Regions from separate parts of the Mesorhizobium sp. B2-3-10 genome, predicted to be linked through region 2. Evidence: riboswitches for the same ligand, from Rfam matches in the RefSeq annotation. Region 2 holds a riboswitch; the other holds the start of a gene.

Region 1 (3,204 bases), on a different contig from region 2:
GCCGTCCTGTTTGGCGCATGAGCTTGATCCGAAACGTCTGCAACTTTTCGGGGTCATGCGCTGAGCCCCCTGGCGCGCGCGGCCGAGCCGATGAAGCCGTTGATGGCGGCAAACAGTTCCGGCTCGTCGAGCAGGAAGGCGTCGTGGCCGCGATCGGTCTCGATCTCGACGAAGGATACCGAGGCGCCGGCGGCGTTGAGTGCGTGGACGATGGAGCGGCTCTCTTCGGTCGGGAACAGCCAGTCCGATGTGAAGGACACCAGGCAAAAGCGGGTTTTCGTGCCGGCGAAGGCGTCGGCCAGCCGGCCGCCATGGTCGGCGGCGAGGTCGAAATAATCCATCGACCGCGTCATGTAGAGATAGGAGTTGGCATCGAAGCGGTCGACGAAGGTCATGCCCTGGTGGCGCAGATAGCTCTCGATCTGGAAGTCGGCATCGAAGCCGAAGGTCAGCGCTTCGCGGTCCTGCAAATTGCGGCCGAATTTGCGGTGCAGGGCGGCTTCCGACAGATAGGTGATGTGGGCGGCCATGCGCGCCACCGCCAGCCCTTTCTCCGGGCGCTTGCCGTGTTCGAAATATTTGCCGCCATGCCAGTCCGGATCGGCCATCACAGCCTGCCGCCCGACTTCGTGGAAGGCGATGTTCTGTGACGAATGGCGCGCCCCGGTGGCGATCGGCAGCGCCGAGAACACGCGCTCGGGATAGCTCGACGCCCATTCCAGAACCTGCATGCCGCCCATCGAGCCGCCGAGCACGCAGAACAGTTTCTCGATGCCGAAATGGTCGATCAGCATCTGCTGCGCGCGCACCATGTCGCGGATGGTGATGACCGGCAGGTCGAGGCCATAGGGTTTACCGGTGGCCGGGTTGGTCGAGGCCGGACCGGTGGAACCCAGGCAGCCGCCGATGACATTGGAGCAGATGACGAAGAAACGGCTGGTATCGATGATCCTGCCCGGTCCGATCAGCACTTCCCACCAACCGGGCTTGCCGGTTACCGGATTTGTGCTGGCGACATGCTGGTCGCCGGTCAGCGCGTGGCAGACGAGGATGGCATTGGAGCGGGCATCGTTCAGCGTGCCATAGGTCTGGTAGGCGATCTGGAACGGCGACAGCAGCGTGCCGGCGTCGAGCTTGAGCGGCTTGTCGGGTCCGAAACGCAACACCGGGCTCGACGGTTGGTCGGCCTCGTTGTTGGTCTTTCCTGCACGCAGAGCAGCCATCACGTCTCTCTTGCTGCACCGTGCGGTCGTGGAAATCGTTGCCGATCCCCGCCGCCGATGCGTCCGTCCGGCCGGTCGCGGACAACAAAAAACCGGCATTGCCTTCGCAAAGCCGGTTACGTCACGCAAACGGCCCTTTAGCGAATTGTTTAACGTGGCTGCAAGCCGACCGGCCAAATCACCACGGAACTGTCAATCGTCTTTCTAGAACCCGCCTGCCTCGCCGTCAATGGCGGCGGCTGGCACCACTGCCACCTCTCGACATTGCGTGCCATGGCTTGTATCTCCGCAGCGGCCTCCGGATGGAGGGGTTTTCGACGGATTTTGCAAGATATGAACCAGACACCGGATCAGGCACGTCCAACTCCGCGCGCGGGCATCATGGACATAGAGGCCTATGTGCCCGGCAAAAGCTCGGCGCCCGCCGGCGTCGCCAAGGTCTACAAGCTGTCGTCGAACGAGAATCCGCTTGGGCCTTCGCCGAAGGCGATCGAGGCCGCGCGCGAGGTCGCCGGCAAACTCGACATCTATCCCGACGGCAGCGCCAGGCGGTTGCGCGAGGCAATCGCCGAGGTGCATGGCCTCAACCCGCAAAACATCATCTGCTCCAACGGGTCGGACGAAATCCTCGGCCTGTTGGCGCAGACCTATCTCGCGCCCGGCGACGAGGCTATGTTCACCGAACACGCCTTCATGGTCTACAAGATCTACATCCAGTCGGCAGGCGCCACCCCGGTCGTGGTCAAGGAGACCGACGAGCGCGCCGACATCGACGCGATGCTGGCGGCCGTCACGCCGCGCACGAAAATCGTGTTCCTGGCCAATCCCAACAACCCGACCGGCACCTATGTGCCGTTCCAGGAGGTGCGCCGCCTTCATGCCGGACTGCCGGGAAACGTGCTCCTGGTGCTCGACGCGGCCTACGCCGAATATGTCCGCCGCAACGACTACGAAGCCGGCATCGAGCTGGCCGGCAGCGCCGAGAACGTGGTGATGACCCGCACCTTCTCCAAGATCGGGCTCGGCGGCGCGCGCATCGGCTGGATGTATGGTCCCCTGCATATCGTCGACGCCATCAATCGTGTACGCGGCCCCTTCAACGTCAATGCGACTGCGATCGAGGCCGGCATCGCCGCGATCCGCGACCGTGCCCATGTCGAGCGCAGCGTGGCGCATAACGAGACCTGGCTCACCTGGCTGAGCGGCGAAATGACCGGGCTCGGGCTGCGCGTGACGCCGAGCGTTGGCAATTTCCTGCTCATTCATTTTCCCGACGATCAGAAGCATTCCGCGGCGGCGGCTGACGATTATCTGAGCGCGCGCGGCTATATTCTGCGGCGCGTTTCAGGTTACGGCTTTCCCAACGCGCTTCGCATGACCGTCGGCACTGAAGAGGCCAATCGCGGCGTTGTCGCCGCGCTCACGACATTCCTGAAAAGCTAGAACGTCTAAAGAGCTGGAACACCATGGCATCACCGATGTTCGAAAAGATCGCGCTGGTCGGTATCGGCCTGATCGGCTCGTCTCTGGCCCGCGTCATCCGACGCGAGGGCTTGGCTCGCCATGTCGCCATCTCGACGCGCAGTGCGGCAACGCTCAAGCGAGCCGAGGAACTGGGCCTTGGCGATTCCTACACCATCGATGCCGGGGACGCGGTGCGTGATGCCGATCTGGTCGTTGTCTCGGTGCCGGTTGGCTCATCCGGCGCTGTAGCGGAGGAAATCGCGCCGGCGCTGAAAAAGGGGGCGATCCTCACCGATGTCGGCTCGACCAAGGCCTCGGTCATCGCGCAGATGCAGCCGCATGTGCCTGAAGGCGTCCATTTCATTCCTGGCCATCCGCTGGCGGGCACCGAAAAATCCGGCCCGGATGCCGGGTTTGCCGACCTGTTCGACAACCGCTGGTGCATCTTCACGCCGGTGCCGGGCACCGATCCGGAAGCGCTGGAACGGCTGTCGGAATTCTGGCGCCGCTGCGGCGC
Region 2 (3,204 bases):
CGCTCGGCCTCGGCTTCGCGCAGGGCAAGAGCATGCTGTGGAACAAGCCGATGCTCGACGCCAACGGCGGCATCCGCGCGCTGGCCGCCGAGATCGCCGAGGACGCCGCCGCAACCAAGCTGGTGAACGGCCTCGGCCTGCGTGTCAACCTCGTTGCGGCGCCCTTCGAGCAGCCCCTCGGCCAGCGCACGTTTGGCGAAATCTGGTCGCGCCAGGCCCGCTGGGCGCGCCTGCGCCGCGTCACTTTCCCGCTGTTCTTCGCGCCCGAGATCCTGACTGGTGCGGCGGTCCCGCTGGTTCTTGCGCTGATTGCCGCGGCGAGCGCCGGCGTCAGTCTCTGGGCGACCGCGATTGCCGTGCTGGCGGCATTCTATCTTCCGGAATGCGCTCTGGCCCTGGCCAAGGGTTGGCACGTCTCGACGCGCATGATCGCGGCGACGGTCGCGCGGGACGTCATGCTCCCGGCCATCTGGGCGCGCGGCTGGCTCGGCGGCGCTGTCGACTGGCGCGGCAACGCCATGACCATCCGGACCAAGACGGCGGAACTGGAGGAGACGCCGTCGAGCGCCTGATCGCTGCTGACGACGCTGCCTGGACGAAACCTATTTGGCGGCCTTCAATGCTTGGGCGATATCTTCCAGCAGGTCGTCCGTATCCTCCAGGCCGACCGACAGCCTGAGCGTACCTGGCCCGATGCCGAGTTCGGCGCGGGCCTCGTCGCTGAGGTTCTTGTGGGTGGTCGTCGCCGGATGGGTGATCAGGCTTTTGGCGTCGCCGAGATTGTTCGAGATCAGCACGATGTCGAGGGCGTTCTGCAGGGCGAAGGCCGCCGGCTTGCCGCCCTTGACGTCGAGGCAGATCAGCGTCGAGCCCCCCGACATCTGCTTCTTGACGATATCGGCCTGCGGGTGGTCGGCGCGGCCGGGATAGATGACGCGGGCGATCTGCGGCTGCTCGGCCAGGAAGTCGGCGATCTTGCCGGCGCTCTCGGTCTGCTGGCGCACGCGCAGCGGCAGCGTCTCTAGGCCCTTCAGCAAGGTCCAGGCATTGAACGGCGACAGGCTCGGGCCGGTGTGGCGGAAATAGTCGTGCAGGTTCTCGTCGATCCACTTCTTGTCTGACAGGATGACGCCGCCAAGGCAGCGGCCCTGGCCGTCAATATGCTTGGTGGCCGAGTAGACGACGATGTGCGCACCAAGCTGCAACGGCTTCTGCTGCAGCGGCGTGGCGAAGACATTGTCGACGACCAGCCGCGCGCCGATCGAATTGGCAAGCGAGGCGACGGCGGCGATGTCGACGACTTCCAGCGTCGGGTTGGTCGGGCTTTCCAGGAAGAACAGCTTGGTATTGGGCCTGACCGCCTTTTCCCAATTGGCGATATCGGTGCCGTCGACCAAGGTCGCCTCGATGCCATAGCGCGGCGCCAGCGTCTCGACGACCCAGCGACAGGAGCCGAAAAGCGCGCGCGCGGCCACGATGTGGTCGCCGGCCTTGACGCTGCACAGAAGGGCAGCCGTCACCGCCGCCATGCCCGACGCCGTGGCGCGCGCGTCTTCGGCGCCTTCAAGCGCGCACATGCGCTTTTCGAACATGTCGACGGTCGGGTTGGCGTAGCGCGAATAGATGAAACCAGGCTCTTCGCCCTTGAAGCGGGCCTCGGCGGCCTGCGCCGTCTGATAGACATAACCCTGGGTCAGGTACATCGCCTCGGAGGTTTCGCCGAAGCCGGAACGCAGGGTTCCGCCATGCACGAGTGCCGTCTGAGGTTTCCAGTTGCGCTTCTTGGTGCTCATCGCTTTGTTCCAGACACAAAAAAACCGGCCGCGAAAGTCGCAACCGGTCCATACGGCCTTGCGGCCCGACGGTCCTTTAGCGACTTGTTTAACGTGGCTGCAAGCCGACCGGCCAAATCACCACGGGATAACGACCCTTTAGACCCGCGCCACGCTTGCGTCAATTGCCGGCTTCATTAAGACGTTTGTACCAAGGCAGGTTCCGCAGAAGTGCCCGGCGGTTTTGCGGCAAGAACCTGCAACAAACAAGAACCTGCAACGAAAGAGACCAGTCTTGGGGCGGAGCCAGACTTTGCGGCAGACAGGCATTCTTCCCGATCAGGACATTTCGGCGCTGTTCCGGTCCGGCGCGCTGAAGTCGCCGCGTGCGCTCGATGCCGACCAGATCCAGCCGGCGAGCCTTGATCTCAGATTGGGCGAAAAGGCCTGGCGGGTTCGCGCCTCGTTCCTGCCCGGTCCCAACCACAAGGTGTCGGAAAAGCTCGATCGGCTGCAACTGCACGAGATCAGTCTGACCGAAGGCGCGGTCCTCGAAACCGGCTGCGTCTATATTGTGCCGCTGCTCGAAAGTCTGGCCCTGCCGGCTGACATTTCGGCCTCGGCCAATCCGAAGAGCTCGACCGGGCGGCTCGACATCTTCACCCGCGTCATGACCGATCGGGGCCATGAGTTCGATAAGATCGCCGCCGGCTACAACGGTCCGCTCTATCTCGAGGTCAGCCCGCGCACCTTTCCGATCATCGCGCGCACGGGTTCGCGCCTGTCTCAAATCCGCTTTCGCACCGGCAACGCGCTGCTCTCGGAAGCCGAGTTGCATGAGCTGCATCGTGCCGAGATGCTGGTCGCCACGGAGCCGCCGAACATTTCCGGCGGCGGCATCGCGCTGTCGATCGACCTCAATGGCGACAAGGATGGGTTGGTCGGCTATCGCGGCAAGCACCACACCGGCCTCGTCGATGTCGACAAGCGCGCCGCGCAGGATGTCCTCGACTTCTGGGAGCCGATCCACAAGAGCCGCGCCGGCGAACTGGTGCTCGATCCCGACGAGTTCTACATCCTCGTCAGCCAGGAGGCGGTGCATGTGCCGCCGCTCTACGCCGCCGAGATGACGCCGTTCGATCCGCTGGTCGGCGAGTTTCGTGTCCACTATGCCGGCTTTTTCGATCCGGGTTTCGGCCATTCGGCGGCCGGCGGCACCGGCAGCCGGGCGGTGCTCGAAGTGCGCAGCCACGAAGTGCCGTTCATCCTCGACCACGGCCAGATCGTCGGCCGGCTGGTCTACGAGCATATGCTGAAGCGACCGCAGGCGCTCTACGGCACCGATCTCGGCTCGAACTACCAGGCGCAGGGCCTGAAGCTGTCAAAGCATTTCCGCGCCGTGCGCTAAGGTCGAAGCTGCCGATCCCCCCAC

The links. Region 2 has a riboswitch for S-adenosylmethionine ahead of FJ943_RS15995 (O-succinylhomoserine sulfhydrylase). Riboswitches for the same ligand answer to the same signal wherever they lie in the genome.
Region 1: another riboswitch for S-adenosylmethionine. It lies ahead of FJ943_RS05785 (homoserine O-acetyltransferase); the one in region 2 lies ahead of FJ943_RS15995 (O-succinylhomoserine sulfhydrylase).

The regions. Positions count from the first base shown of each region.
Region 1 covers NZ_VFVT01000001.1:1,143,173-1,146,376, forward strand. Annotated here, with positions in the region: gene FJ943_RS05785 (homoserine O-acetyltransferase) at 54-1,223, opposite strand; SAM riboswitch at 1,341-1,418, opposite strand; gene hisC (histidinol-phosphate transaminase) at 1,557-2,666, shown strand; gene FJ943_RS05795 (prephenate/arogenate dehydrogenase family protein) at 2,690-3,204, shown strand, end outside.
Region 2 covers NZ_VFVT01000005.1:103,281-106,484, reverse strand. Annotated here, with positions in the region: gene FJ943_RS16000 (ceramide glucosyltransferase) at 1-572, shown strand, start outside; gene FJ943_RS15995 (O-succinylhomoserine sulfhydrylase) at 603-1,793, opposite strand; SAM riboswitch at 1,850-1,927, opposite strand; gene FJ943_RS15990 (2'-deoxycytidine 5'-triphosphate deaminase) at 2,086-3,180, shown strand.